Regions from separate parts of the Cytobacillus sp. genome, predicted to be linked through region 3. Evidence: a T-box and tRNA genes for the amino acid it is inferred to sense, from the RefSeq annotation. Region 3 holds a T-box; the other regions hold tRNA genes.
The links. The T-box of region 3 lies ahead of argS (arginine--tRNA ligase). A T-box ahead of a tRNA ligase gene usually reads a tRNA of that ligase, here a tRNA-Arg.
Positions count from the first base shown of each region.

Region 1 (10,746 bases), on a different contig from region 3:
CTTTCCGATTTTTCATATACAAAATCTTTTATCTTTTTTTTGAGAAGCTCGTCATGAGTGCATTCAAAAATTCGGCAAGCAGCTTCATTCGCATCGATGATTTCGCCATCTCCACCCCAAAAAATGATCCCATCCAGAGCTTCGGTAAATAGGTCCGCATACAGCTCTTCATTCTTTTTCACTTTCCGTTCCAGGAGCCGCTTACTCGTTACATCTCTTAATATGCACATATAAAGACTGCCCTCATTAAGGATGCTGGTAGTAAAATCAAACTCTATTATCGTTCTGCCGTTATAAATAGGAAGAATGCCCCTGACACTTTCCTTCCTCTTCAACAGTTCCCTTTGCTTTTCAAGCTTGAAATGCCTATTTTTCGGCACGATATCAGACAAATTCCTGCCGAGCAGATATTGTTTATCCATTTTTAAGCTTTCAGCAAATGATGGATTGACATCCACAATTCTCTCCTGGCTATCAAAAATTATAATTCCATCTTTCGAGCGTGAGAATATATTATATTTAGGTGAATTATCATTGGCCAAAATATTATTTTCCTTTTCCAAAGTCTCAATCCTGGCATAGAGTTTCCTGATTTCCTGATTCATAATGACCACTCTATTTCCTCCTATTGGGATATGCAATTAATTAAATATTTCTACAAGATCTGACTAAAACCTTTAAATCTCTGAGAAAACTGTCCTATTAATTTTTCATATCAAAGGGTTCTGGGGGAGAAGAAAAGGCATACCCTGTCAAGAGTATGCCTGGAATTTACAATTTGAATTTTGCAATCATCTCATTTAATTGTTCTGCCAATTCCGACAAGGACTGTGCATTGTCTGAGATTTCCTCCATTGAATGGTTAGTCTGAGCCATTGATGCACTCGTTTGTTCGATGCCTGCAGCAGATTCCTCAGATACTGCGGCAATACTGCCAATGGACTGGTTCATTTGGGAGGAATTAATGGAGACCTGCTCAAGGCTGCGGGAAATGTCACTGACATTTGTTGACATTGAGTTAACTGCCTCATAAATATTCTGGAATGTTTGCCCCGTCAATTGAATTTGCTCAGTTCCCTTTTCAACTTGAACATAGCCTGTTTGAAGCGACGTGGCCACACTGTTTGACTCTGCTTGAATGCCCACGACAATTCTAGTGATATCTGAAACCGAGAATGATACCTGCTCAGCCAGTTTCCTCACCTCATCTGCCACAACTGCAAAACCTCTTCCATGCTCACCGGCTCTGGCTGCTTCAATGGCTGCATTTAATGCCAGCAGGTTAGTCTGGTCTGCAATTTCCTTTATTACCTTAACTAATCTGGATATTTGCTTTGTCTGATCATCGAGTCCATTTACCTTGTCCACTGATGACTTCATTATCTGGTTAATTAATCCCATTTGTTCCTGGGATTCCTTCATTAGCTTGTTTCCATTCTCAGTGAGCGATAGCACCTCTGTGGAAGCACTCTTTATTTCATTACCGCTGTATGAAGCTTCCTTCACTTTTTCCAGGTACTCGTCCATCATTAAAGATAAACGTGTTGCAGAGCCCGCCTGATCCTCAGCGCCTCCGGATAGTTCCTGCATCGTTGAAGCAACCTGCTGACTTGCTGCTTTCACTTCATTTGCAGCAATATTCAGTTCTCCGCTTCTTTCTGTCACATACCCAGAAACTGCATTAATTTCCTGAATCATGGTCTTCAGTTTTATTTTCATGGAATTCATGGCTCTGCTAAGCTGGGCTACTTCATCATCACCCTCATACTCCACCGAATCTGCATTGAGGTTTCCTCCTGCAATATCATTTGAGAATTGTACAATGGCAGTCAGCTTTTTAGAAATAATACGTCCTATAAAAAGGATACTTGCGATTCCCAGGATAGCAGAAATGATGATTGAAATGCCAAGTACTATTAAAGTAAGGATAAGGCCAGATTTAGCAGAAGTCACAGCCTTTTGCTGATCCTCTTTCATCATGCTGCTGAGAGTATTTAATTTATCGACCGTTTCAGAAATGATATTATCGGCCTGCAATTTTCCCAGCCTATATTCTCTTGCATGCTGGAGTTTCACTTCTGGCTCAATGACATCATGAAATAAACTGGTGATTTTTTGATCATTTTCATCAATTTGTCTAAAAAGGGCTTTTAATTTTGAATCGCTCAGTTCTGGAGAAATTTCCTCTTTCAAATTATTAAAATCCTCTGTCAGCTCATCGAATGTTTTTAAATGTTTTGGGTTGGAGTCAATGATAAAGTTTCCAATCGTGCTCCCTTTATGATGAAAAGTGGCCGCTGATTCAGTAATCTTAATGGCCTTTTCCCCAGAATCCTTAACTATCTCCAGTTTTGAATTGGCAATTGTCAGCAAGAAGAAAGTAAGAACGGTGGAAACCGTGAATAGCCCAATGGTCACAAAAAGCGCAACCCCATATTTCTGGCCAAGCTTCAGGTTCTTCCACCATCTAGTGCTGGCCATTTTGTTTAAATACTTGGCTATGCTAAGCTTTATTGGCTTGGACGATTCTTTTCTTTCCTTCTTGCCCGGTATAAATTTTCTTACCCCTTTCAACATTGCTTCCCCCTTTGTGATTTAACCAGATGCGAACAATTGAACTAGTTTGTTTCTAATTCTTTTTTACTATTCTTTCAATTCATTATAATAGAACAAAAAAGACATTTGAAGATTATTTTTCCAATTTTTCATTTTAATACAGCCTTCCCTGCACATTTTCCATTTAAGAATCTTCTCTTTAAAACCCTGATTGTCTCACTAAATCGTCAGCTATGACATACTAATCGAACTACTCCCTTTTATCTGCGACAAAAATGAATTTTCACAATTGAGATTTGAAACAGATTTACAAGAAGCCATTCAAGCCATATAATATATGAGCTAACAAGCAAACATTCTTTGTATAACAGGAATTTATAGATAGTATGACAGAAATTTCGACGGTCAACCATTTTACTTTATCTGTAAATTAAACCTTCTATTTACACGAGAAAAGAAGTTTGCTTCATGTTAAAGTGGGTAAAGAAAGAAAGAGAATTTTTGGGGGTCTTTAATAGAGGAGGACTTATGAAACAACGTGACTTTTACTTCGACAACATGAAGTTCATCTTGATCTTCTTTGTCGTTTTTGGACATTTACTCCGCTCTTTTATTGAAGATAATGAAACAATCTATACTTTATATAAGGTAATCTACACGTTCCATATGCCAGCTTTTATACTGGTTTCCGGTTTTTTTGCAAAAGGCTTTTATAAAAAAGGGTATATAAAGAAAATTGCAAAAAAGCTCATACTGCCATATATTATTTTTCAGGTTATTTATTCGATTTTCTATTATTTTTTATATAATAAAGGCACATTTGAGTTGGATCCTTTTAACCCGCATTGGTCTTTATGGTTCCTGATCAGCATGTTCTTCTGGAATATCATGCTTCTATTCTTTGCAAAGTATAAACCTGTATATTCCCTGGCTGCTGCTTTTATCATTGGGCTTGCCGTCGGATATGCCGATTGGATTTCAAACTATTTAAGCTTATCCAGAACATTTGTGTTCTTTCCTTTATTCCTAATGGGGTATTATTTAAAGAAGGAGCATTTTTATGCGCTATTCCAGCCAAAGTTCAGAATTAGTGCATTAGCTATTTTTGCTGTAGTCTTTGCAGGCTTTTATCTCTATCCTGAAGTGGATTATAAATGGCTGCTTGGCTCAAAACCATATACTGAAATGGGGACAGCTTCGATTGGGGCAGTCTTTACGAGATTGGGCTTTTATGTCCTAAGTTTGATAATGGTATTTAGCTTCTTTGCTTTTGTGCCCCGTAAACAATATTTCTTTACTAATTTAGGAAAAAATACACTTTATGTCTATCTGCTCCACGGTTTCTTTGTACGAGTATTCAGGGAAAGTGATGTACAGGGCTTTTTTAACAAACCGGAAAACTTCCTGCTGCTTGCCGGAATATCGCTGCTGCTTACTTTGCTTCTCTCAAGCAAACTGATTACTTCATTTGCACAGCCAATTATAGAACTGAAAACGTCACAGCTAAAGAAGCTTAAAGATAGATCAAGGGCATATGCCAGATTTTATCGTAAAAAACTTACAAGTTAGAGCATAAACCGGTCATGGATTACTGGCCGGTTTTTTACTTTAGTCATAACCATTGACCATTTTTGATTATTGGATTATAATAAGTAACTGTGTTATATATTTTGTCCCAGTAGCTCAGCTGGATAGAGCGACAGCCTCCTAAGCTGTAGGTCGTGAGTTCGAATCTCGCCTGGGACGCTTTTAGAAAAAACGCCAACAAAAGTTTGGCGTTTTTTCTCATACTTACAAAAACCGGATGCCTGGTGCCCCACGAGTTATAAATCATCAATAACTATATACGCAGCCTTAACAGGCCCATGTACACCAACAACGAGGTTCATCTCAATATCAGCGGAGTTGCTTGGTCCAGTAATGAAATTAATACAGGAAGGTGCCTGCTGCCCTGAGTTTACCCTTTCCCTAATGATCCTTGCTGCCTGTGTCATGCGCGGAACCAGGGTGCTTTTCGGAATAAGGATGATAGAAGCAGCAGGGAGAAAACTGACTGTCCGCCCGTGATCCTTGCTGCTGAACAAGACTGCTGTGCCAGATTCAGCCAGAGTTATTTCACTGACCGTGATGCCGATGTTAGCATGTTCTGCGTATTCAATATTTCTTCCTTCTTCAGAATAATCCCATTCATATACATCTATATTCTCTTTTGGCCAAATCTCCTTGAATAGCGGTGTAAGCCCAAACTGTCTAAAGCGGTCATCCTTCCAGGTCACAACGGGACCCCCGCCATATTGGGCTACAATTTCTTTGAGCGTTTCAGTCAAATTGGCAGCACTGGTTACAACAAGGTCAGTGTGGATTTTCGTACACTGAGTCTTTAAAGCTTCGAGAAGCTCATCAGCATCCGCTTCTTTCAAGACTGCATCCTGCGGGTTAAAGCTCCATTCCGGTCTTTTGACTCCAGTAATTCTTTTTTCCCTGCCCAATCTGCCTGCAATTTTATTTAAAAAAGCATCTCGATTCTGAATTGTTCCATTCACTGCTGTCCGCCTCCTTTTGGCCGGTTTTTGAACCAATCGCGAAATCTTTCTTTATTGGGAGCTGGAAAATCCCTGATTTCTGTCCATGCTTTTAATGGGCCTGGTCCCTTTGTAATTTTGTCCCCTGCGGTAAATGGATTCATGGCTGCCGGTGCCAGCTTTGACCCAAGCTTATAAAGGGAGGGTGAAGCTGCCCCCAGCCCAAAAGCCTTCATAGTCATCTTTTCCGATATCGGAGCTCTTCCTTCTTTTTCGACAATTACCTGCCGGTGTTTATGAAGAAGTTCATGAAGAGGGATTTTGACTGGACAGGCTTCCGTACATGCTCCACAAAGTGTTGAAGCATATGGCAATTCCTTATAATCATTATAGCCTCCTAAAAGGGGTGACAGCACAGCTCCAATCGGGCCTGAATAAATGGATCCGTAGGAATGGCCGCCTACATGTCTATATACGGGACAAACATTTACACATGCAGCACAGCGGATACATTGGAGAATGGAGTGAAACTCCCCTCCTAAAATCGAAGAGCGGCCATTGTCCACTATAACCAGGTGGAATTCTTCAGGACCATCGACGTCGAGTTCTTCTCTTGGACCAGTCAGAACAGTAATATAACTCGTTAGCTTTTGTCCAACAGCGCTCCTCGTCAGCATGCTGACAAGCACTTCCATTTCCTCGTAAGTCGGGACCAGCCTTTCCATGCCCATTACCGTAATTTGCGTCTTAGGTAAGGCTGTGACGAGATCTGCATTGCCTTCATTAGTCACTAAGGTGATTGAACCAGTTTCAGCAACAGCGAAGTTGCAGCCCGTTATGCCAACATCTGCGGTTAAGTATTCACCGCGCAGCATTTCTCTGGCATGCCATGCAAGTTCTTCCGGCTTTTCTGTGTTCTGATAGTTCAGTTTTTCTGCAAACACATCCCGAATCTGCTCTTTATTCTTATGAAGAGCAGGCGCAACTATATGCGAAGGAGGATCGTGATCGTCCACCTGAAGGATGTATTCCCCCAAATCTGTTTCAATTACCTGACATCCGGCCTCTTCCAATGCCGCATTTAAATGTATCTCTTCGGTTACCATAGATTTTGATTTAACCACTTTTCTTGCATTCTTCTTTTCAATTACTTCCCGTATATAGGAAGATGCTTCTTCTGCAGTTTCAGCGAAAAAAACCTGCCCGCCCCTTTTAGCTACATTTTCGCTGAGCTGGTATAAGTAAAAATCAAGATTTTCAAGTACATGCTGGCGAATTTCTTCTGAAAGCGACCGCCATTCTTCCCAATTTCCAAGTTCTGCTGCAGCATCAAGCCTTCTTGTCTGAAGCCTTTCCTGGGCACCTGACACTGCCCCTCTCATAAAGGAATTGTTTATTCCGGAATCCACACGATCCTTAAAGTCATTTGTTCCTATTTTCATAGCCATTTCTATTCCCCCTTTAGAAAAGCACAAGCGCCTTGCCCACCCCCGACTGCTCAAGGGGGCAGGCTGCCTACGATAAACAATTATCGACGTTCAAAATTGTCTTTCCTTCTTGCGGGAAAGCATGTCCATTAATTGCTTAGCGGCAATTTAACACTTCAGCAATATGCATTACTCTTATTGGTTTTCCCTGCCTGCCGATCCTGCCTCCTATATTCATCAGGCACCCTGCGTCAGCTCCAATGAGAATTTCTGCTTCAGTCTCCTCTATATGCCCAACCTTTTCATCTACCATTTGTTCAGATATTTGAGCCATTTTCACGGAAAAGGTACCGCCAAAACCGCAGCATTGCTCCTTGCCGGGAAGCTCTTCGAATTCCAGGCCCTTCACATTTTTCAATAATTTCATAGGTGCTTCCTTTACACCAAGAAGCCTGGTCATATGGCAGGATGTATGATAAGTGGCTTTTCCTTTTAACTTTGCTCCAACATCATCCACGTTTAGAACTTCAACGATAAATTGAGTAAGTTCGTATGTTTTTTCTGCAAGCTTTTTTGCTCTTGGTTCCCAAACAGAGTCACCTTTAAAAACGTACGGATACTCATGAAACATATAGGCGCAAGATCCAGAAGGGGAAACAACATATTCTGCATGCTCAAATGCTGTAATCATCCTTTTCATAGCTTCCTTTGATTCTTTCACATAGCCGCTGTTATAGGCAGGCTGGCCGCAGCAGACCTGTGATTCCGGAAAATCTATTTCACATCCCAGGCGCTCAAGCAATTCAACAGCTGCTTTTCCTGCATTTCCCTGAAACATATCTACCAGACATGTTGCAAAAAGACTTACCTTCATTCATTCCCTCTCCCAGCTAAATACTATATTTTTCTACTATCTTACTATAGGTTTAATGAAAATCGTTTAATTTTTATAAATATTATAATAATTAGTATAGTTTATCTCCCTTAGCATATGTCAATGTTTTACTTCCTTTTTTTCATTCAAAAATATGATACAATTATATGATGTTTAAGTTGCTAAAAAGGGAGTTCAAAATAAATGAAAGTTATCGCCAGTACGCTTAATGCCAAATACATTCATACAAATATAGCGATCCGCTATCTGAAGGCATACGCACAGCCTGATTTCGATGTGGAATTAGCCGAATATACTATTAAAGATCCGGTGATGAATATCGTTACAGATCTGGTCCGCAAAAAACCTGATGTGATCGGATTCAGCTGTTATATATGGAATATCGAAGAGACCATAAAGGTCATTAAAATGATAAAAAAGATTGACTCCTCCATTCATATTGCAGTTGGAGGACCTGAAGTGACATATGATGTTGCAGATTGGATGAAAAATATAAAAGAATTTGATTACATTGTTATCGGTGAAGGTGAGGAAACGTTCAAACAGCTGCTGACAGAACTGAATGGCAAAATGAATATGGAAAATGTGCATGGTCTTGCTTTCAGGGAAAATGGCAAGGTTCGTATTAATCCGCAGCGGAATAAGCTGGATTTGCGCGAGCTGCCCTCACCATTCCGCTTTGAAGAAGATATTCCCCACCTTTCTAAACGGGTCACTTATATAGAAACCAGCCGGGGGTGCCCTTTCAGCTGCCAGTTTTGCCTTTCCTCAATTGAAGTAGGTGTGCGATACTTTGACAGGGAAAAAATTAAGGACGACATCCGATATTTAATGAAGAATGGTGCAAAAACCCTTAAATTTGTGGACCGTACATTCAACATAAGCCGCAGTTATGCTTTGGAAATGTTCCAATTTTTAATCGATGAACATCTGCCGGGAACAGTTTTTCAATTTGAGATCACTGCAGATATCATGAGGCCTGAAGTAATTGAATTTCTAAACAAGGAAGCTCCGGCAGGATTATTCCGATTTGAAATTGGCGTACAGTCGACAAACGACTATACGAATGAATTGGTCATGAGGAAGCAGAATTTTGCAAAGCTTTGCCGCACAGTCACAATGGTAAAGGATGGTGGAAAGATCGACCAGCACCTTGACTTAATTGCCGGACTGCCTGAGGAAGATTATGATTCATTCAAAAGAACCTTTAATGATGTTTTTGCAATGCGGCCCGAAGAGCTCCAGCTCGGCTTCTTAAAAATGCTGAGAGGCACCGGGCTTCGATTGAGAGCAGAAGATCATCAATATATTTATATGGACCATTCACCATATGAAATACTTGGAAATAATGTTTTATCCTTTGATGACATCATCCGCATTAAACAAGTTGAAGATGTTTTAGAGAAATATTGGAATGATCATAGGATGGATGCGACCGTTGAATATTTGGTTACAAAAGTATTTCCCACTCCATTCGATTTCTTCCAGGAATTCGGAAGTTATTGGGAGCAAAAAGGATGGTCCAGAATTGGCCATCAGCTTGAGGATCTTTTCAAACGCCTTTTTGAATTCCTGCAATCAAAAGAAATTGCTGATTTGGATATAGCAGAAGGCCTTATGAAGATTGACTATATTTCAAAACAAAAATACAAACCTAGAAAACCCTGGTGGCAGCCAAGCTATGAAAAATCCGAGAGATCAAAGCTATACCAGTCCCTGCTTGAAAATCCAATCCAGCTGGGAGAAGGCTTCTTAAGCCTTCAGCTGAATGAAAAAGAAATTTACAAACATACCCTAAGTGAAAAATTTTCTTTTGATATTGAAAAATATAATAAAGATGGAATAATTGAAAAGAATGACTCTGTTCTGCTTGCCTATTTCGACTCAAGCACAGAAAAAGTTTCCATCTTTACTGGCCCTTTACATGATTGATAAAACCGGCAGGAATCTGCCGGTTTTTTAGCATTTATCCCGATCTTTCTTTTTATCTTTATCACGGTTCATAAATGGCAGTTCATAAAGTTTTCCGGAATTTATATCACCAAACTCCATACCGAATTCTACATTGCCCGAGCCATTTTGGCGGTCTTTTTTTCGTGGTTTATTATGATCCACTTAGACTCTTCCCTCTCTCCCATGCTTGGAGTTGCGGTTAGCCATTTTCATGGGAGTCTCTCCCTGGCTGAATTCTGCTGAAAACTCTGATTCCTGAAGGTTCTTCTTAGGCGTTTTGCTGTATTTTTCAACGGCATTATACTCAGCTTTTCGTTTGGCCATCCCAATCTCCTCCTGAATTATAATTCATAGTGTTAAATCCATTTTAAGGTTTAACACAGCTTTATTTTTAGTAAAAAACACGGTTTCATCCCTATCTGAGTCTTCCTTATTTTACAATCATAAATTTTGCTGCGGTGCAGAAAATAAAGTAAAAAGGAATGAGCGATATGACTAATAAAAAGAAGAAAGGTAACAAAAGCATTGGCATTGATGAGACACTGCCACATCAAATAGAAGCACCGAGCTTTAAAGACACAGGCATGAAACTTCAGCCTCCTTTCAAGAATTCTTTTGGCGTAACCATTGGGGACAGTTATTATTCTTCGGACAGTTCACCGCTGGAAAACTGGAGCGATGAAACAGATCCTGCGGTGATGGCAGGTGAGGATTGGATTCATCCGACAAATGATATTGGCTGGAATACATCTGAAAACAAAGAACTCCTTGAAAGCAAAAAGCCGCCTCAAGGATACCCATTCATGCATCCTACTAAAGATGTCAGCCGCGGGACGGATTAATAAGAAAAGCCCAAGCTTATACGCAATGGGCTTAGAGACGGAAAAAAGCAGTCCGGAATAGTCTTCCGGGCTGCTTTTTCAGCCAATAATAACGCGCTCTTTAGGATAATGAAAATTAGGCTGTTTTTCTTTGCCGCCTATAATAAATAAGAAGGACGTTAATCCAATTCTTCCAATAAACATTAAGGCCATTATGATACATTTCCCGATCATTGATAATTCAGGTGTGATTCCTAACGATAGACCCGTAGTACCAAAAGCTGAACAAACCTCGAAAATTATTTCTATTAGCTCCATCTGCTTCTCTGTAATGCTTAAAATGACAACAGAGAGAAAACACATTCCAATAGCAAGCAATGTGATAGCAAGGGACTTCAGAATATCATCTTCATGAATTTCTCTTTTAAATATTTTTATATCCCGATTTCCTTTGGCAAAGTGATATATAAAAAGGATATTCACCGCAAAGGTAGTCGTCCTGATGCCCCCTCCGACAGAACTCGGGGACGCCCCGATGAACATCAATATACTCATTATGATGAGGGTAGGCA
Region 1 covers NZ_CAXQGS010000040.1:19,698-30,443, reverse strand. Annotated here, with positions in the region: gene ACEQ1T_RS06250 (PAS domain S-box protein) at 1-605, opposite strand, end outside; gene ACEQ1T_RS06245 (methyl-accepting chemotaxis protein) at 772-2,577, opposite strand; gene ACEQ1T_RS06240 (acyltransferase family protein) at 3,085-4,125, shown strand; tRNA gene ACEQ1T_RS06235 (tRNA-Arg) at 4,229-4,302, shown strand; gene ACEQ1T_RS06230 (lactate utilization protein C) at 4,380-5,099, opposite strand; gene ACEQ1T_RS06225 (LutB/LldF family L-lactate oxidation iron-sulfur protein) at 5,096-6,526, opposite strand; gene ACEQ1T_RS06220 ((Fe-S)-binding protein) at 6,663-7,379, opposite strand; gene ACEQ1T_RS06215 (B12-binding domain-containing radical SAM protein) at 7,584-9,332, shown strand; gene ACEQ1T_RS06210 (hypothetical protein) at 9,360-9,515, opposite strand; gene ACEQ1T_RS06205 (hypothetical protein) at 9,516-9,677, opposite strand; gene ACEQ1T_RS06200 (DUF3905 domain-containing protein) at 9,845-10,195, shown strand; gene ACEQ1T_RS06195 (TrkH family potassium uptake protein) at 10,274-10,746, opposite strand, start outside.
Region 1: it has a tRNA-Arg gene. The T-box ahead of argS (arginine--tRNA ligase) is inferred to sense a tRNA for this amino acid. The anticodon was not compared.

Region 2 (10,746 bases), on a different contig from region 3:
AAAGGTTTCCCAATCAAAAATTGCAGGGAGATACGGGATTTCCGCTTCGACGATGGGCAAATATGTAAAATCGGTGAATGACCGCCTTCAGTGAGCAGATGTTTGGACGAAACACGCGCCAATTTTATAGGATAACAGTAAGAAGGTCATACTATAATATGCGTATTTATAGAGTGTTTTATTTAAAATACTGGATTTCTGATTACTGAAGGAGTGATTCGCTGTGACTGAAGAAAAAATTTATGATGTCATTATCGCTGGCGCAGGCCCTGCAGGAATGACTGCTGCTGTATATACATCTCGTGCAAATCTGTCTACTCTAATGATTGAACGCGGTGTTCCGGGCGGGCAAATGGCCAATACAGAAGAAGTTGAAAACTATCCTGGCTTTGACCATATTCTAGGCCCGGATTTATCCACTAAAATGTTTGATCATGCGAAGAAATTTGGCGCTGAATATGCTTATGGAGATATTAAAGAAATCATTGACGGCGAAGAATATAAAACAGTTGTTGCTGGATCGAAGCAATATAAAGCACGCTCAGTCATTATTTCAGCTGGTGCCGAATACAAAAAGCTTGGCATTCCTGGTGAGAAAGAGCTTGGCGGACGCGGGGTATCCTATTGTGCAGTCTGTGACGGAGCATTCTTTAAAGGCAAAGAGCTTGTTGTTGTCGGCGGCGGCGACTCTGCTGTTGAGGAAGGCGTATATTTGACCCGTTTCGCTTCTAAAGTGACAATCGTTCATAGACGGGACCAGCTTCGTGCGCAGGCGATTCTGCAGCAGCGTGCATTTGACAATGAAAAAATTGACTTTATCTGGAACACGACAGTGAAGGAAGTCAATGATAAGGACGGAAAAGTAGGCAGTGTAACGCTTGTGTCTGCTGAAACAGGTGAAGAAAGAGAATTCAAAGCAGATGGTGTCTTCATCTATATCGGCATGGTTCCTCTTTCCAAGCCATTTGAAAGCCTTGGCATCACGAACAGCAATGGCTATATTGAAACAAACGACCGAATGGAAACTAAGGTGGAAGGTATTTTTGCAGCCGGGGATATCCGCGAAAAATCTCTTCGCCAAATCGTTACTGCGACTGGTGATGGAAGCATCGCCGCACAAAGCGCCCAGCACTATGTGGAAGAATTGCAAGAACGCCTTAAAACGAAAAAATAATGTGAGCAGGCATATGGTCCTATGGGCTGTATGCCTTTTATTTTAGTAAAAATAGCCACTGGTTGAAAAGTTTTACAAAAAGTCATGTGGTTTTAATTCTCCTGTAACCTTGATGAAATAAATTTCGGGTAATATAGGAATAGAAATTGACCCCCTTTTAAAGATATAATCCTTTTTAAAGCACAGGCATATGCCTGTGCTCTTTTTTTCGTATAACTGTAACTTTTGAAGAATGTATTTTGGAAATCTGTATTCATTGTGGCTCTAAGACAAAAATAGTATAATGAAATGAATAAGAAAAGAACGTTAGCCAGCCTTTACTTTAAGCGATTTCATGGAAAGGCGGCAGCGGTATGATTTCGGAAATTAGAGGTGAAATGTGTTGCAGCGAGTCACGAACTGTGTGTTACTTAAAGACGATAAAGTATTGCTTTTACAAAAGCCAAGAAGAGGCTGGTGGGTGGCTCCGGGCGGAAAGATGGAGCCTGGTGAATCAGTGAGGGACTCGTGCATACGTGAGTTCAGGGAAGAAACAGGCATCTACCTGCGCAATCCGAATATTAAAGGCATTTTTACGTTCATCATGAAGGATGGCGATAAAGTCGTACAGGAGTGGATGATGTTTACTTTTCTGGCTACAGCTTCTGATGGGCTGAACCTGGATGAATCAGAGGAAGGCAAGCTTCGCTGGCATCCGTTTTCAGAGATTAAGAATCTGCCGATGGCTGCCGGAGATTCACATATTTTGGAGTATATGATTCATGGCCAGGGCATGATTTATGGAACGTTTACGTATACGCCAGATTTTGAACTGCTTAGTTACAGGCTGGATCCAAGCTGAATTTGACAGAAACAGGGGGAAATTATAAATGAGTACGGGTGCAGTTAATGATACTCAAATGGTGATTATTACGGGAATGTCAGGGGCAGGGAAAACAGTAGCCATCCAAAGCTTTGAAGATCTTGGCTTCTTCTGTGTAGATAATTTGCCGCCGACGCTGCTGCCGAAATTCCTTGAACTTATGAAGGAATCAGGGAATAAAATGAATAAGGTCGCATTGGTGATGGATTTGCGCGGCCGTGAGTTCTTTGACCACTTATTTAAAGCGCTGGATGAATTATCCGAAACATCCTGGGTCACCCCGCAAATTTTATATCTAGATGCAGATGATTCGACACTCGTCAGAAGATATAAAGAAACAAGACGATTCCATCCCCTTGCACCATCAGGATTGCCTCTTGAAGGCATAAAGCTTGAACGGGAGCTGCTTGAGGAATTAAAAGGCAGGGCCCAGCTTATTTATAACACATCGCAAATGAAGCCGAGGGAATTGCGCGAGAAAATTCTAACGGAGTTCTCATTGAATAAAAAAACAATATTTACGGTTAACGTCATGTCTTTTGGCTTTAAGCATGGAATTCCAATTGATGCCGACCTCGTATTCGATGTCCGATTCCTTCCGAATCCGCATTATATTGAACATATGAGGCCGAAGACAGGTTTGGATGAAGAAGTATCCAGCTATGTGCTGAAATGGACCGAAACTAGTAAATTTCTCGAAAAGGTTACGGATCTGCTGAGCTTTATGCTTCCGCATTATAAACGGGAAGGGAAAGCTCAATTGGTCGTTGCAATCGGCTGTACGGGAGGCCAGCATCGTTCGGTAGCGCTGACAGAATATATCGCTAACTTCTACAGCAAGGATTACCATACGGCAATCACTCACCGTGACATCGAGAGGAGAAAGGAAAACATCAAATGAACCGACAGCCAAGAATCGTCATCATCGGAGGAGGAACAGGGCTTCCTGTCCTTTTAAGGGGATTGAAACAATACCCTGTTGATATAACTGCCATTGTGACAGTTGCCGATGATGGCGGCAGTTCCGGAAGATTGAGAAATGATCTTCATATTCCGCCGCCCGGTGACATCCGCAATGTGCTGGCAGCTCTTTCAGACGTGGAGCCGCTCATTGAGGAGATGTTCCAGCACCGCTTTGCGACATCCAATGAGTTATCCGGGCATTCGCTTGGCAATTTAATTCTCGCGGCAATGACCTCGATTACCGGAAACTTTGTTCATGCGATTCAGGAAATGAGCAAGGTGTTAAACGTAAGGGGCAAGGTGTTGCCGGCTGCTAACCAGAGCGTAGTCCTTCATGCTGAAATGGAAGACGGGACCATAGTATCGGGAGAATCAAAAATACCCTATTCCGGTAAAAAAATAAAGCGGGTATTTTTAACCCCAAAAAATATTAAAGCCCTGCCTGAATCACTGCAGGCTATCAGACAGGCTGATATGATTATCATCGGGCCTGGCAGTTTATATACCAGTATTCTTCCAAACCTGCTTGTCCCCAGGCTGGGACGTGAAGTCTGCCATTCGAAAGCGAAAAAGGTATATATATGCAATTTAATGACACAGGCGGGAGAGACGCTCGATTATACAGCAAGCGATCATGTAAAAGCACTGTATGATCACATGGGAAGTGCTTTTATCAATACCATTCTGGTAAACAATGAAGAAATCCCTCCCCATATTCAGGAGCGGTACAGCGAAGAAATGGCAAAGCCTGTTGTGTATGATACAGGTGCTCTTACCGAACTGGGCCTTGAAATCATGCACGGTGAAATTGTCAGCCACGAAGGCGGCATCATTCGCCATGATACAAAAGAAGTTGCCCAGATGCTTTATAATTTGCTTTTACATGAAACCAATAGGCGTTTTAACGCGTAATATATAGGTGTGAAAGGGCTTTTGCCGGTAAAAAATAAACTGTGCATACGTTTGCTCAGTGAAGAATATCTTTTTATATGCCACTGGCTTAGCGCTTTTGCGGATAGGGGGTGAAGGGATGTCTTTCGCTTCGGAAACGAAAAAGGAATTGACGAACCTGGAAATAAAAGACTGCTGCGGCAAAGCGGAATTGTCCGCCCTGATCAGGATGAATGGTTCACTTTCTTTTTCCAGCCGGAAACTGATTGTGGATATTCAGACGGAAAATGCAGCAATCGCAAGAAGGATTTACACACTGATTAAAAGGAATTACAACGTTCAGGTTGAGCTTCTGGTCCGGAAAAAAATGCGGCTGAAAAAGAACAATGTTTATATTGTCAGGCTAACGGAACAGGCCAGCATGATTCTTGATGATCTGGAAATTTTAAGCGAGGGATTCGTATTTACACACGATATCTCCAATGAGCTTATAAAAAAGAAATGCTGTAAGCGTTCTTATCTGCGCGGTGCATTCCTTGCCGGGGGATCTGTTAATAATCCGGAGACCTCCTCCTATCATCTTGAGATCTCTTCGCTTTACAAGGAGCATAATGACTCCCTTTGTGAACTGATGAATTCGTTCGGGCTGAACAGCAAAACGCTTGAACGTAAAAAAGGCTATATCACTTATTTAAAGGAAGCCGAAAAAATAACGGAGTTCCTAAATATTATTGGCGCACACGCTGCTCTGCTCCGATTTGAAGATATCCGGATTGTCCGAGATATGCGAAATTCGGTCAATCGACTCGTAAATTGTGAAACAGCGAACTTAAACAAAACTATCGGAGCGGCCTTGCGTCAGGTGGAAAATATCCGGTTCATCGATCAAACTGTCGGACTTCAGGTTCTGCCTGACAAACTGAGGGAAATTGCCGAATTGCGTGTAGCTTACCAGGATGTCACTTTAAAAGAACTTGGGGAAATGGTTTCAGGAGGAAATATCAGTAAATCGGGTATTAATCACAGATTAAGAAAAATAGATGAAATTGCTGAGAAACTTCGGTCAGGCGACACTATAGATGCTCACTGACAGAGGGATCAGCAGGGAGGAGATGTACAATGGCGGAAAAACAGGTTGAAGTTAAGCTGAAAACAGGATTACAGGCACGTCCGGCGGCATTGTTCGTACAGGAGGCCAATCGGTTCTCATCCGATATTTTTCTGGAGAAGGACGGAAAGAAGGTAAATGCGAAAAGCATAATGGGTCTGATGAGTCTGGCTGTAAGCTCAGGATCAGTCATTACCCTCAAGGCCGAAGGGAACGATGAAAACGAAGCTCTTGAGGCACTTGCGAACTATATTCAAAAGGAAAACTAAAACAACTCGCATCGGGAAGATGCGAGTTGTTTTTTTATGCTTATTATTTATCTTTCTTCTCATCCAAAGAGTTTCTAGTAATGATTTGGTCAACCAAACCGTATTCAAGAGCTCTTTCAGCTGTCATAAAATTATCGCGGTCAGTGTCTCTCGCAATGACTTCAAGAGGCTGTCCAGTGCGCTCTGAAAGAATTGTGTTTAATTTTTCGCGAAGGAAAAGAATGCGCTTTGCAGCGATTTCGATTTCAGTCGCCTGTCCCTGAGCTCCGCCCAGCGGCTGATGAATCATGACTTCACTGTTTGGAAGGGCAAAACGCTTGCCTTTCTCACCAGCAGCAAGAAGGAACGCACCCATGGATGCTGCCATACCAATACAAATGGTTTGTACCTTCGGCTTGATGAATTGCATCGTATCATAAATAGCCATACCTGCCGTAATGCTTCCGCCCGGGCTATTAATGTAAATGGAAATGTCTTTTTCAGGATTTTCTGCTTCAAGGAATAAAAGCTGGGCAACAATTGAATTTGCCACATTATCATCGATTGCGCTTCCCAGCATAATGATGCGGTCTTTTAAAAGGCGGGAGTAAATATCATAAGCGCGCTCCCCGCGGTTTGTTTGTTCAATAACTGTAGGGATTAAGTTCATTTTCCAATTCCTCCTTCAAGATAAGGTCAACATACAAGATGAACAAGCATGTTCTTCCAAGTAAAGAAAATTTTTTAACTCCTATGTATTATTATGATACACTGATGGTCAATTAAGGTCAAACGAATCGCATGGAAATCGTGTTTGATTCGTTCGACACTTTTTTCTGTGCTGTACTATCTCATTCCATGATACCCATTGTTCTAACTTTTAAAACTAAAAGGAGGCTTGCAAAGTGAATAAACATATCATATAATTAGTTATCGTAGCGGCTGAGCGCTTGGTCAGCCACCTAATAAAATATTTGCCCTCGTGGTGCAACGGATAGCACGTGAGATTCCGGTTCTTAAGATGTGGGTTCGATTCCTGCCGAGGGCGCTGCCAAAACTCCTTGTCTGATATGGACAGGGAGTTTTTACTTTTTATGCTATCCGCAAATAAATTTCCTCTATCCGCACATAAATCAAAAAAACTTCCTGAATTTAAACCTGAATTTCAAAAAAATCCTTAAAATCCGCAGTTTTCACCATAAAAAATGAATATTCTTCCCTCTGCCATGCATATTGTGAAGTATTCAGAAAGATGGAGAAGTGCCGGTGCGAATGGCATTTGCCAACATATTTCCATACAACATTTACGGGGAATATTGTAAAATGGGGACAGGGGGAATGTATGATGAATTTGAAAGCTGGGTTATGGCAGCAGCAGACAATGAAATTAACAATGACACAGGAGCTGACGCAGGCGATTGCCCTTCTGCAATACAGCACACAGGAGCTCTCTGAATTCCTGGAAAGCAAAGCGCTTGAAAATCCCCTTTTAAAAGTTGAGTCCGGACATGTCCAGACGATGGATCCCCGTTATGACCGTGTCAAACTGACTAGAACAAAAGTGGAAAAGGATAAAATAAACTGGATTGAGCAGATTGGCTGCGGTAAGACGATGATGCTGGATGAATATTTGAGATCGCAGCTTCATTTGAAATTAAACAAGGACGAACAAAGAGTGATTGAGCACCTTATTGAGAGCCTTGATGAAAACGGTTACTTTCGGGCGGATCTGCAGACAGTTGCCAAGACTCTCCAGATGCCATTTGAATATGTGGAACAAATGCTTGAAGAGCTGCAGGAACTCGAACCTGCTGGCATTGGTGCTAGGAATCTTCAGGAGTGCCTGTCCCTGCAGATTAAGAGATTGCCAGTGAGAAATGAACTGGCTGAAATCATTATAGATGATTACTTTACCTTTTTTGCGGAAAAGAAATGGAAGGAGATTGCCAAACAGCTCAGTGTGGAGCTCAAAGAGATTCAAGAGGTATTCGACTTTGTTCAGACCTTGAATCCAAGACCGGGTTCATCCTTTCAAAGCGAGAAATCCGCATATATAACACCGGACGTGATTATTAAGTGGGATGGAAGCTCTTTTTCTGTCAGTGTTTTTGATGAAGTGCTTCCTAAAATCAGTTTTAATGAAGGCTATTATAAAAAGTTTTCGGCAACTGGTGACCGTAATGTCAGCCGCTTTTTACAGGAAAAGCAGCAGGATTACCAATGGATCATGAGGAGCATCCAGCAGAGAAAAGAGACTCTTGCGAATGTGACACTTAAAATCGTTGAAAAACAGCAGGACTTTTTTATAAAAGGACCTTCTCATCTGAAGCCGATGACCATGAAGGAAATATCAGATGAACTCGAAATACATGAATCAACTGTCAGTCGTGCTGTCCGGGAAAAATATGCACAAACGCCATATGGGACGTATGAGCTGAGATCGTTCTTCTCAAGCACAATCAAAACAACCTCCGATGAAAATACGTCTTCACAGCAGGTAAAGACGATTATTGGTAAAATGATTGAAGGGGAAAATAAGCAAAAGCCTTTATCCGATCAAGAGCTTGTGAAGCTGCTGAAGGAACAAGAGGGGATGGTTGTCAGCAGAAGGACGATCGCAAAATATCGGGATCAGCTGGGCATCCCATCATCATCGAAACGGAAAAGGTATGACTGACAAAGGAGATTTGCTGATTGAAACAGCCAGAGCTAGTGTTTTATACACGCAGCAGATGCCCGCTGTGTGATAAAGCTAAGGAAGTAATAGTGGAATTAAAGAAAGAATATGATTTTACCTTAATTGAAAAAGACATTGATGTGAGCGATGAACTGACCGAGAAGTATGGGCTCATGATCCCGGTGGTTGAAATTGATGGGAACGAAGTTCAGTTCGGGCATATTGACGCCATTACATTAAGTGAAGCGCTTACAGAAAAAAACTGAGTTTTATCAGTTGATTTCAATACTCACTCTTGCTATTATGAAGGAGAAGCAAGGGTGATTTTTTTTGTGGTAAGTGGGACATAATATGTCTATGCGGGACAAAAAATGACCACATATGATGAAGGAGCTTTCCGGATGTACTCACTAATTGATATTCAAAAAAGATTATTGCCTGATATGCTTGCGGTTATGCAGAAGCGCTATGGGATTCTTCATTACATAGGGCTGATGGAGCCGGTTGGAAGAAGGAGCCTTGCGGTTAGTTTAGGCCTGACGGAAAGAGTGCTGAGAGGTGAGGTTGAGTTTTTAAAAGACCAGAACCTGATCCGCATCTCGAGTACGGGAATGAGTCTTACTTCCGATGGGAGGGAATTGCTTGAAGCTCTTGAAGGAATAATGAGGGATATTTCGGGTATAGCCTTAATGGAGCAGGAGTTATCCCGAAAACTTGGCATTCGCCAGGCGATCATTGTTTCCGGAAACAGCGATGAATCTCCATGGGTGAAGCAGGAACTTGGCAGGGCCACAGCGCTGTGTATGAAATCAAGGCTCAAAGGAAAAAATATCATCGCAGTTACCGGCGGATCCACAATGGCAGCCGTAGCAGAGATGCTTACTCCAGATCTTGCTGAACGGGATTGGCTGTTTGTGCCGGCACGGGGCGGAATTGGCGAAGATGTTAAAAACCAGGCTAACACCATTTGTGCAAAAATGGCTGATCATACAGATTCCAGGCACCGCGTCCTTTATGTACCTGACCAGGTAAGCAGGGAGATGTATGAAAGCATCATCAAAGAACCCAATATTAAAGAAGTAATCACCCAGATCAAATCTGCAAGCATGGTTTTACACGGGATTGGGGACGCTATAACAATGGCTGAACGCCGCAAAACCAGTAAAGAAGATTTTGTTAAAATCAAGCATGCCAAAGCAGTAGGAGAATCATTCGGCTATTACTTCAATGAAGGCGGCGAGGTTGTACATAAGGTTCAGACCATCGGCCTTCAGCTGGATGACCTATCCCATATTGAACACGTCGTTGCAGTGGCAGGCGGTTCCTCAAAGGCGAAAGCCATCGCGGCATACATGAATCGGGCACCATCCTCTACCATCTTGGTAACTGATGAAGGTGCAGCACAACAGTTGTTAAAAGGGTAATCCCTTTTCAAATATAAAATCTACCTTTCTAAGGAGGAAATATTCATGGCAGTTAAAGTTGGTATTAACGGATTTGGAAGAATCGGGCGTGTTGTTTTCCGTGCAGCTCTTAAAAACCCTAACGTAGAGGTTGTAGCAGTAAATGACCTGACAGATGCAAACATGCTTGCACACCTTTTAAAATATGATTCCGTACACGGAACATTAAATGAAGAAGTAACAGTTGACGGCGATTACCTTGTTGTTGGCGGCCATAAAGTAAAAGTTCTTGCTGAGCGCGATCCTGCTCAATTAGGATGGGGAGATCTTGGCGTAGAAGTAGTAGTAGAATCTACTGGCCGTTTCACAAAGCGTGCTGACGCAGCGAAACACCTTGAAGCTGGCGCGAAGAAAGTAATCATCTCTGCTCCTGCAACTGACGAAGATATCACAGTGGTAATGGGTGTTAACCATGATAAATATGACCCTGCAAACCACCATGTTATCTCAAATGCATCTTGTACAACAAACTGCTTGGCTCCATTTGCAAAAGTATTAAACGACAGCTTCGGAATCAAGCGCGGTATGATGACAACTGTTCACTCATACACAAATGACCAGCAAATCCTTGACTTGCCTCACAAAGACTATCGCCGTGCCCGTGCAGCAGCAGAAAATATCATCCCAACAACTACTGGAGCTGCAAAAGCAGTATCTCTAGTATTGCCTGAACTAAAAGGCAAATTGAACGGTGGAGCTATGCGTGTTCCAACTCCAAACGTTTCTCTAGTTGACCTTGTTGCTGAGCTTGACAAAGATGTAACAGCTGAAGAAGTAAACAGCGCTCTTAGAGCAGCTGCTGAAGGCGAACTAAAAGGCATCCTTGCATACAGCGAAGAGCCATTAGTATCTGGCGACTACAACGGAAATCCTGCATCTTCTACAATCGATGCACTTTCTACAATGGTTATGGAAGGCAGCATGGTAAAAGTCATCTCTTGGTATGACAACGAATCTGGTTATTCTAACCGTGTAGTGGACCTTGTTGATTACATCGCTCAAAAAGGCCTTTAATAGATAAATCTCTTCAAGAAAAATTTTCGTTTTGCGAAGCATTCTCAAGGTGAATTTTTTCTCTAAAAAAATACCTCATCTTGTTGGATATTAAAATCGCTAACGTCTATAATGGATAAGGGTAAAAGGGGAGCAGGGAAACAATCCCTCTCCCTTTTGTTTTAAAGCAAAAAGTAAAAATAATTAACTGGGATCATGTTTAGCTCCGGAACCTGGAGGCTCAAGCTTATTAGCCGCCGGGCAAGGCGCTTCCGTTTTTCCTGGTAAGGAGGTCCTTTTGCTGTGAACAAAAAAAGCGTAAAAGATGTGGAGTTAAAAGGGAAACGAGTTTTTTGCCGCGTTGATT
Region 2 covers NZ_CAXQGS010000145.1:267-11,012, reverse strand. Annotated here, with positions in the region: gene ACEQ1T_RS24670 (tetratricopeptide repeat protein) at 1-94, shown strand, start outside; gene trxB (thioredoxin-disulfide reductase) at 224-1,174, shown strand; gene ACEQ1T_RS24660 (8-oxo-dGTP diphosphatase) at 1,557-2,015, shown strand; gene rapZ (RNase adapter RapZ) at 2,044-2,937, shown strand; gene yvcK (YvcK family protein) at 2,934-3,911, shown strand; gene whiA (DNA-binding protein WhiA) at 4,030-4,980, shown strand; gene ACEQ1T_RS24640 (HPr family phosphocarrier protein) at 5,010-5,267, shown strand; gene clpP (ATP-dependent Clp endopeptidase proteolytic subunit ClpP) at 5,311-5,916, opposite strand; tRNA gene ACEQ1T_RS24630 (tRNA-Arg) at 6,223-6,294, shown strand; gene rpoN (RNA polymerase factor sigma-54) at 6,592-7,923, shown strand; gene ACEQ1T_RS24620 (glutaredoxin family protein) at 7,941-8,189, shown strand; gene ACEQ1T_RS24615 (sugar-binding transcriptional regulator) at 8,325-9,347, shown strand; gene gap (type I glyceraldehyde-3-phosphate dehydrogenase) at 9,393-10,400, shown strand; partial or broken gene pgk (phosphoglycerate kinase) at 10,683-10,746, shown strand, end outside.
Region 2: it has a tRNA-Arg gene. The T-box ahead of argS (arginine--tRNA ligase) is inferred to sense a tRNA for this amino acid. The anticodon was not compared.

Region 3 (10,746 bases):
TAGACAGATAAGAATAGCACAAGCACCTTCACAAATTAGTAAAAAGACAGCTTCCTTTGAAACTGCCTGTTAAACATCCAGTATTTTATTCTCTTATTGTAGCAAAAAAAGCTGAAAATATATTTGCCGATGAGAAAAAATTTTAAATTGCAGCATGCCCGTTTTTTTGAAAATACAGGAAACCATCGTGCTGATTCATTCGTCTAACTACATGCAGAGAAAAAATGTAATCTGTTCTCCATTGTAAGGGTTATTTTTCTTTGTTAGGATAAAAATGTAAAAAGGTAAAGAAACCAGGTGTATACAAATGAACCAGAATAATAGATTCTCAGACCGATTCGATTGGACATTATGCTTTCTTCTGCTGCTATTTTTCCTCATCAGCTGCATCGCTATTTACAGCGGACAATCCTCCAATCAATATGAAGGGAATTTTGTCGTCTCACAAATAAAAAATTATGTTGTTGGAGCTATCATTGTGGCAATTGTCATGTATTTTGACAGCGAGCAAATCAGAAGGCTTACCTGGCTGCTGTATGGTTTAGGCATCCTATTGCTTGTCGGGTTATTCATTGCACCGGAAAGCATTGCACCAGAACGCAAAGGGGCTACATTGTGGTATATCATTCCTGGACTTGGTTCTGTGCAGCCCTCAGAGTTTGTTAAGGTATTCCTTATTATTGCCCTCAGCAAAATCATCGCTGACCACCATCTAAAATATCAGGCAAAGACTGCAGGAACTGACTTTTTCCTTCTAATCAAATTAGGGGCAGCCACATTGCCTCCATTAGGATTGATCATTATTGAAGACCTGGGTACCGCCCTTGTCATCATCGCCATTTTAACAGGAATCATCCTGGTTTCCGGAATCACCTGGAAAATCCTTGTTCCGATTTATGGGATCCTTGGCGCCTTCGCGGGAACGGTGCTTTATCTGGTCATCATAGCACCAGAGATTTTGGAGAAGTACCTTGGGATAGACCCCTATCAGTTCAGCAGAATTTATTCCTGGCTTGACCCGGTTAATCACAAGCAGGGAGCCGGAATGCAGCTGTACAACTCCATGCTCGCAATCGGCTCAGGATTAATATCCGGAAAAGGGTTTACTGACAGACAGGTATATGTGCCTGATGCCCATACTGATTTTATTTTTAGCGTCATTGGCGAGGAGTACGGCTTCTTTGGTGCCAGTGTAGTAATCAGCCTTTTCTTTCTGCTTATCTATCACTTAACTAAAACCGGCTTGGAGACGACCGACCCCTTTAATACTTATATTTGTGTCGGGGTCATCAGTATGATCACCTTCCATGTATTTCAAAATATCGGTATGACAATTCAGGTACTGCCAATCACCGGCATTCCGCTGCCGTTTATCAGCTACGGCGGGAGCTCGCTTATGGGAAACATGATGGCGATGGGCCTGATTTTCAGCATTCGCTACCATCATAAGACTTATATGTTTTCAACGGATTCAAATTATGTTGCAAAATAATTCCAACCGCGTATAATAACATTAATATATTTAGTGTCTATGATGAAGAGAGTAGCAAAGGGCTCTTTCCTAAAAGCGAGACAGGGACGGTGCAAGCCTGTCGGAAAATCCTTTTTGCGAAGCGCACTTCGGAGATGCATAGCTGAAAGAAAAGTAGGCTATGCCGGGTAAGGAGTCCCGTTACCAAACCCCATAAGGAAGTTCAAATATTAGGAAACGTCCTTTTGCAAGAGGTCCTTTGGACAATCAGAGTGGTACCGCGGGCAGATTCAGCTCGTCTCTATATTTATATAGAGACGGGCTTTTTTATTTTCCAGGAGGTGTAATATGATTAATTTTAAAGCTATTTTCACAGCCCAGCTGGCTTCAGTGCTGAATGGGCAGCTTTCAGACGAAGCAATTGCAGACTTAATCGAAACGCCAAAGAATCCGGCATATGGCGATCTTGCTTTTCCCTGTTTTACACTTGCAAAAGCATTGAGGAAGTCACCTGCCTCTATTGCTGAAGAGACAGCGTGCCTGATTCAGGGACCGCATATCGAAAAAGCAGAGGCTGCTGGTCCTTACATTAATATCTTCTTTTCCAAAGAGTCAGCCGGTGCAGTCATAATGGAAAAAATTTTGAACGAAGGAAAAGAATATGGACAGCTGAATGATGGCGCAGGCAAAACAGCCGTGCTTGATTTCTCTTCGCCAAACATCGCAAAGCCCTTCTCCATGGGCCATTTGCGGTCTACGGTCATTGGAAACGCCCTCGGCAGCCTGGCCGAAAAATGCGGTTATACAGCGGTCAGAATCAACCACTTAGGCGACTGGGGCACACAATTCGGCAAGCTGATCACCGCTTATACAAAGTGGGGCAGCCCGGATAAAGTGAAGGAAAATCCCATAAAGGAACTGCTTAGCCTATATATACGCTTCCATGAAGAAGCAGAAGCTAACCCAGCCCTTGAAGATGAAGCGCGTTCCTGGTTCAAAGAGCTTGAAAACGGAAATGAGCAAGCTCAGGCACTCTGGAGCTGGTTTAGAGATGAATCATTGAAAGAATTCCAGCGGGTTTATGATATGCTTGGTATTCATTTCGACTCATACAATGGTGAAGCTTTTTATAATGATAAAATGGAACCCGTCATAGAGGAACTCATGGCAAAAGACCTGCTGGCTGAGTCTAATGGCGCAGAGGTGGTTCAACTGCCTGTTGAAGACCTCCCTCCATGCCTGATAAAAAAATCCGACGGAGCGACTCTGTATGCAACACGGGATCTCGCTGCAGCTTTTTACAGAAAAGAAACCTATCAGTTTGATCATTCCCTATACATTGTCGGTCAGGAACAGAGCATCCATTTCAGACAGGTTAAAAGCGTTATTAAAAAGATGGGTTATGAGTGGGCGGATAATATGACACATGTCCCTTTTGGCCTCTATTTAAAAGATGGGAAAAAGATGTCTACCCGAAAAGGCAGAGTCATCCTTCTTGAGGAGGTCCTGAATGAAGCAATCCTTCTGGCAAAGAACAATATCGAAGCTAAAAATCCCGGCTTGGAAAACAAAGATGAAGTCGCTGAAGCAGTCGGCATCGGGGCTATTCTGTTCCATGACCTGAAAAATGACCGCATGAATAATATTGAATTTTCACTTGAAGATATGCTGACATTTGAAGGAGAAACAGGACCCTATCTGCAATACACCAATGCCCGGGCCTATTCTCTGCTCCGCAAGGCAGACAATGTTCCATCTGCCGAAAATGGGCTATCTGATTCTTACAGCTGGGAAATTATCAAGCTGCTCTATCAGTATCCTGAAAAAATCAGACAATCTTATATGCAGCTTTCCCCTTCTGTCCTGGCTAAATATTTGATTGATGTGGCTCAAGCCTTCAATAAATATTACGGACAGGTAAGAATATTGGAGAAAGATAACGGCATCAAATCAAGACTTACCCTTGTCAAAGCAGTCACAATTGTCCTTACCGATGGCATGCAAACACTCGGCATGAAGGTGCCCCAGCAAATGTAAAAAGAGAGGCCATTATGGTCTCTCCTTTTTTGCCTTTGTGCGGGTATTTGCTTTCTGCATTTTCACAAGGCTTCTTACTAAAAATCCGCCGACAAAGATGGCCATCACCAGTAAGCCGGTATAATTCAAGTGTATTAACTTTAGAATCACACTTGCCACAGTAGCCATATATAAGGCTCCGAGCATATAGGTGATCTCTTCGTTTTCAAAATAGGAGGTAAGCTTCGCTCCAAATTGTGACCCTATGAGGCCTCCTCCTACCAGTGAAAGGCCAATCCAATAATCAATGGATATGGTTGAAGAATAAGAAACAAAGCCTGCAGTGACAATCAGCAGAATAGCAAACAAGCTGGTCCCTACTGCTTTTTTCGGCATCATCCCTAAATAAGCAACCGATAAAGGCACCATAATAAAGCCGCCGCCCACACCTAAAGTCGTAGAAACAAAGCCAGCAAAAAATCCAATGAGCACCATCTTCACAATAGATGGAGATAGTTCAGAAGGCGGAACGGCGCCTGAGGCAGACTTTTTCCCGCTTTTTAACATACCTAAAGCAAAATAAGACAGGAGAATGATATAAAACAAAGGCACTGCCCACGTATCCCAGCCCTTTTCCTCAAGAAACAGCACAAAGGGGTGTGCAGCCTGAGTAGCTGCCATGCCGCTTAGTCCAAGTATCAGCCCTTGCTTAAGCCGTATATTCTTCATCCTGATATGAGCGAAGATGCCTGAAAGGGAGGTTCCAATTGAAAAAAGCAAACTCGTGGTGATCGCTTCTACAGGAGAAAAACCAAATAGCATGAGAGTGGGAGTAAGAATAAATCCCCCGCCTACTCCAAAAAAACCGGAAAGCACACTAATAAGCGCTCCGAGTGTAATAAATAAAACGTATTCCATTTCAAATCCTCACTAACCGTTATGTCTTCCCAATTAAGCGGTACTATATCACTTTACCATAATCGTTCAGGGTTATACTGCGGATTTCTAATTTATCTTATTTATAATTATTATAAATAAGTATTGATTTTAATTTAATATTTGTTATAATAAAAATATAAATGACATAGGGGGAATATAAAAATGGAAAAATTACATGCAGCATTAAATGTACAAATCGCAAACTGGAGTGTTCTTTATACTAAATTGCACCGCTACCACTGGTTTGTAAAAGGCCCGCTTTTCTTTACCCTTCATGAAAAGTTCGAAGAATTATATAATGAAGCAGCGGAAGTTGTGGATGAGGCAGCGGAACGCCTGCTTGCAATCGGTGGCTCACCGGCAGCGACATTAAAGGAGTTCTTAAGCATCACTACTCTTGAAGAGACTAATGGGGAAAAGAAAGCAGAAGATATGGTTGCCGCTCTTACTTCCGATTATAGACAGATTAAAGAACTATTAATTTCTTTAGCCCAGCTTGCTGAGGAGCAGGAAGATCAAGTGACAGGCGACTTCGCCATCGGCCTTATGGAGAAATTAGATACGCATATTTGGATGTTAAATGCCTACTTAGGAGAATAGACGATAATAAAGAAAGAGTCAGTGAGAAAAATCACTGGCTCTTATTTTTGTGAAAAAAAATCTTTCCCCTTTAGGATCACTGAGATGTTATGATTGACCTTGCCCCATATCCTCTTTAGAAAGGAGTATCCATAATGGCAAATTTAAAATATTCATTATTTATTTTTCTTGGCGCATGCAGTTATGGCATTCTGGCATCCATTGTAAAACTTGGACTCCAGGCCGGCCACTCTGTTCCTGAATTGACCGGAAGCCAATATTTATTTGGGCTCCTTTTGCTGTTGCTTTCTTTCCCATTTATCAAAAGAACGAAAATCACCCTTAAACAAACAGCAGCTTTGTTATTGACCGGTGCCTCCCTAAGTTTAACAGGCATTCTGTATGGAATGAGCCTCGACCGGAATCCGGCCTCCATCGCTGTTGTTCTCTTATTTCAGTTCACCTGGATAGGAATTCTTTTAGAAGCCCTATATGAAAGAAAGATGCCCAGTAAAGCAAAAGTCATTTCTTCGATCTTGCTTATTATAGGGACAGTATTTGCAAGCAACCTGATTAATTCCGGGTCACATCCTATTCAAGCTGATGGCCTGATCTATGGCTTATTATCTGCGGTAACATTTGCCGTATTCATTTTTGCGAGCGGCAAGGCAGGTAAGGGAATTCCAACCATTCAGAGGAGCATCTTCATCACATTTGGCGGACTTCTTCTGGTTGCAGCTGTTTCAGGCCCCGTCTTAATAAGCGGCGGCATTCAGCTTGAAGGCCTATGGAAATTCGGCCTGCTGATGGCATTGTTCGGAGCCATTTTCCCAATTTTATTTTTTGCAATCGGTTCACCCCATTTAGATTCAGGGCTTGCCACAATTGTAGGTTCTGCCGAACTCCCGGCTGCTGTTGCTGCGGCCATGCTGATTCTAGGCGAAAGAATTTCGGAAGCACAGACTTTCGGAATTGTGCTGATCCTGATTGGAATCAGTATTCCGCAATTCTCATTGAAAAAAGCAGCAAAGAATCGATTTAGCACGTAAGGAATTTACGAGGTAAGATTTATAGAAAAGAGACTTTGGAAATGACCTCCAACGTCTCTTTTCTATAAAGTCTGTTATCTCATCGATAGGTTTTTATCATGTATTATGCGTGTCTATAACAACTGCTGTGTTTTGGTGAAGAGGCAGGATTCATAAAGCTTCCTTCTGTGTTATATCTTCTCCTGTCCGAATGAGCGCCACATTCGGACTCCTTCACCCTGTTTTCCTCTTCTCCTGTCTGAATAAGCACCACATTCGGACTCTACCACCCTGTTTTCCTCTTCTTCTGTCCGAATGAGCACCACATTCGGACTCTATCTACCTTTTTCCTCTTCCCCTGTCCGAATGAGCGCCACATTCGGACTCCATCTTCCTGTTTTCCTCTTCTTCTGTCCGAATGGGGCAAGTCAAACGCCCCTTCTGCGAAAACAATCTTGATAAAAGGACTGTTTACTCCTAAAAGCAGTGGGTATATGAAAGTATGCAATTCTACAAATTCTTTTAAGGAGTGACAATATTGGACAATAATCGGTACTGGGGCGGATTTGATTACCTTTTGGCCAAACTGCCTGATTTATTATTAGCACTATTAGTATTATTAGTTGGGTGGATGATTGCAAAAGCAATAGAAAAAGCCGTTTTAAAAGGGCTGCGCAAAACCAGCCTTGATGACAGAGTATTCCCTGATAAAGCAAATAGAAAGTATTCATCTGAGAAAATAATCAGCAAGATTATTTTCTATCTGCTGTTAGTGTTCGTATTTATCCTGTTCTTCAATATATTGGACCTCGATATTATCGCTGCACCTCTTGTGGGCATGTTCTCCTCCATAATGGCAGCAGTGCCGAGCATTTTAAAAGCAGCTCTAATTCTATTATTCGCATGGCTTATCGCCACCGGACTCAGCCTGCTGATCAGAAAGAGCGGCAGAACGCTCAAAGTTCAAGAAAAGCTTAGCAAATGGAATTTAACAGACCATATAGAGCAGCCTGCCAATGTTATTGATAACGCAGCTAAAATTGTGTTCTATCTGACATTGCTGGTATTCCTGCCGGCTGTATTGGGAGCTCTAAACATGAATGGAATCGCCGGACCGTTCACCGGCATGCTTGAAAGCATCCTGGCCTTTTTGCCTAAGCTTCTTGCAGCAGCCCTGATTTTATTTGTAGGCTGGTTCGTTGCGAAAATCGTCCGTGATATTGTAACGAATTTCCTGCAGGCTATTGGAAGTGAAAAACTGACCGCAAGACTTGGCTTAAACCGATTGTTTGAAGGGACAAGCCTGGCATCTGTGATTGGCACAGTTGTGTTTGTTCTTATTCTGATCCCAACAGTCATTGCCGCTCTAGAGAGATTGGATATTGAAGGCATTTCCGGACCTGCCATTGCCATGCTGAATGATGTCCTGACGATGCTGCCGAATATTGCTGTAGCTATATTCTTCGTGCTGATTGGAGTTTGGCTCGGAAAATGGGTACGCAAATTCGTCTCCAGTTTACTCGAACGCATTGGATTGAATTCTTACTTCTCCGGTATGGGATTAAATAAGTCTGCTGCTGCAGGCAATGGTTTAAGCTTCTCCCAGGTGATTGGCTATATTGCAGAAGTGATTATTGTCCTGTTGTTTGTGGTACAGGCTCTTAATATCCTTGGCCTTGACTTCCTGGTAACATTGGCGACAGGTGTAATTGCCTACCTGCCTCATGTGATTGCAGCTCTTGTCATTCTTGGCGTAGGTTTGTGGCTGGGAGGTCTGGTTAAGAAATTGCTAAGCACGGTTCTTCAAGGACCGCATTATAAATTCCTTGCCAATATCGCTCAGGCAGCCATTATCGCGATTTCAATCTTTATGGCACTCGATCAGCTTGGTCTCGCCGCTTCCATTGTAAATGCTGCGTTCATTCTAACGCTTGGTGCACTTGCCCTGGCATTCGGCTTATCATTTGGTCTTGGTGGAAAGGATTTTGCAGCCAAGTATCTTCAAAAGCTTGATCGTAAAATTGAAGAAACAACTATTAACAAAGATGCCGATACGAAAGCAGTGATGAAAGAAGCCATGCCTGAAATGAAACCAGGCAACGCCACTAGTACTTTTGATAAACCGATTAACCCAACAAGCCCAGATCCGTCTATGAATCCTGCAAACGACCCATTAAATCCGCGCAATAACCGGATGGATGAAAACAATGGGCCACTGAAATAATTTTTGAAGCACGTCCCTGTGGGCGTGCTTTTTTATTTTCCAGGCTTTTTCTCTTCACAAAAACCTGCAATTTAAGTAAACTAATAATACCTATAAAACCAATGAGAAAGGTCGGAAAATAATTGGCAAATACACCGGTTTCTATTCCCCGTCCGCTCGTAAGAACCAATCAATGGTCGATCGTATTAAGTGTTTTAGCTTCGTGGCTTATCGGAGAAGCATGGATTCTTGCCATCCCCCTACTTGCAGGTATAATGGGCTTATTGTTCAGCTACAATCCCATTATGCGTACAGCAAAACATTTTCTGAGAAAAAATCCTGCTGATTACATTCCCGAAGACTGGGAGCAGCAGCAATTTAATCAAGTGATTGCCGTTGCCTGCCTGGCGCTGGGCCTAATAAGCTTTCTTCTGGGCTGGACAGCTGCAGGGTATGTTTTTACAGCTATGGTAGCCCTATCAGCATTTGTTGCCATTCTGGGATTTTGCATAGGCTGTTTTATCCGCTTTCAGTTCAATCAATATAAATACCGAAAATCATTAGATAAAGCTTAAGGCAGCCAACACGGCTGTCTTTTTCTTTTTCTTTTTCGTTTCCACTCAGCTAGTTTCAAAGGACTTTTTAAGGGGTACATATTTCATAAGTAAATCATTCTGAGGTGAAAAAATGAAAACTGCCAGTAAGTTTCTCTTAACAAAAGAGGATATGACTAACCCCGAAATTGTGCCTGAGTGGGTTATTCAAGAATATAAAACATTTCATGATACGGTTACAGATAAAACCTTCCCGTGCTATTTTGGAATGACTGCTGAGATGCGCGGCGAATTGAGATATGCCTATATTACACAGGAGGACTGGTCTAACCTGCCGGAAGCCCTCGAATCCTTTATCGAGCTATTTGACGCACCAAAACTGATTCGACATGGCTTGTTTGTATTTGTGGAGCCGGAAACAGATGAAAACCCGCTTGAACATTACAGAAAATATTTCTGGAATATCCTTCAGTACCTGCATAAGGTTGATACAAAGCCTTGGCCAAAGGATTATCCGACAGATCCTGACCATCATTTATGGGCGTTTTCTTTTGCCGAGGAACCATTCTTTGTGTTTGGAAATGCGCCTGCCTACAAGCAGAGAAAGACGAGGGATTTGGGCAATAGCCTTGTGCTCGGTTTCCAGCCGCGCCGCATTTTTGAAGGCCTTGAAGGCACCTCTAAAGGCGGCATCATGTCCAGGGAAAAAGTAAGGGAACGGGTTGAAAAATGGGATGGCCTCCCTACCCATCCAAACATCAGCCATTATGGCGATCCCGAACACCGTGAGTGGAAACAATACTTTATCGGTGATGACATTAAACCAATCGAAGGGAAATGCCCTTTTCATCATAAATAATTTTGAAAGCGCAGCGCCTAACGCACGAATTATCTTCGAGGAACGTCCATCTCCTAATTTTACCTGAAAAGCAAAAACTGCATAAATAAATAAGGAACCGTTCTCAGTATACGGTTCCTTATTTTAGGGTTATATATTGATTAATGAGACTGCCGATTGCGGACAGTAATTCTCTGCCCGCTGCCTGGCTTTGAAGCTGGTCCACAAGTACAGCGGCGTAAACAGTTTTTCCTTTATGGGTAAATATGCAGCAATCATGCTCTATTCCTGGAAGTTCGCCTGTTTTGCTGGCAACCTTGACTTTTTCCGTGTCTATCGTGTTTGCAAGTTTGTTTTTGTACTGCTGTTTTTCCAATATATCCAGTGCTTTTTGTGTGTATTTCCCGGTTAAAAGTGACTGCTCTGCCAACGCCTTTATGCCAGACACCATATCCCTGGCAGTCGTAGTGTTGTCCATGCCGTTTTTCAATGCCTCAAAGTCCATCATCTTCCTGTTTAATTCTGTACAATTATACCCCAAACCTTTGATTAGCTGATTGATTTTCTCTATTCCCAGCCTCTCAATGATTAAATTAGTTGCTGTATTATCAGATACAATGATCATGAGCGTCATTAAGTCTATAAACTTCACCTTCAGACCCTTGCTCATGGACTGCAATACCCCGGCTCCTCCAACCCGGGCAGCATCCTTCACCTCTGCTTCTTCATCAAGCTGAAGCATCCCTTTTTCTGCCTGTGAAAGCCCCGCGAGTAAAATGGGAACCTTAATCAAGCTTGCGGAAGAGATAACATCATCGGCATTTGTTTCGATTACACCATCTTCTGTATGGATATATACGGAAACGCGGCCGTCACAGCAGCTGGCCAATTTAAGAATTTCCGCTTTGAAAGTATGAAAGTTCATTTTATTTCGCAGCGGCTACTTGCGGCCGGTTATGGTCGCCCGTTACCTTTTCATTATATAAATGGCAGGCCACAAAGTGATCCTTCTCAATCTCCTGCCACTCAGGCTTCATGGAAGCACAGGCCTCCATCGCATAAGGGCAGCGCGTGCGGAATACGCAGCCGCTAGGAGGATTCATCGGACTCGGGAGTTC
Region 3 covers NZ_CAXQGS010000127.1:36,455-47,200, forward strand. Annotated here, with positions in the region: gene ACEQ1T_RS21490 (FtsW/RodA/SpoVE family cell cycle protein) at 308-1,492, shown strand; T-box leader at 1,523-1,777, shown strand; gene argS (arginine--tRNA ligase) at 1,823-3,508, shown strand; gene ACEQ1T_RS21500 (sulfite exporter TauE/SafE family protein) at 3,521-4,405, opposite strand; gene ACEQ1T_RS21505 (Dps family protein) at 4,589-5,026, shown strand; gene ACEQ1T_RS21510 (DMT family transporter) at 5,161-6,054, shown strand; gene ACEQ1T_RS21515 (mechanosensitive ion channel) at 6,572-8,257, shown strand; gene ACEQ1T_RS21520 (DUF4395 domain-containing protein) at 8,380-8,811, shown strand; gene ACEQ1T_RS21525 (YqcI/YcgG family protein) at 8,924-9,649, shown strand; gene ACEQ1T_RS21530 (serine hydrolase) at 9,768-10,553, opposite strand; partial or broken gene ACEQ1T_RS21535 (ABC transporter ATP-binding protein) at 10,555-10,746, opposite strand, start outside.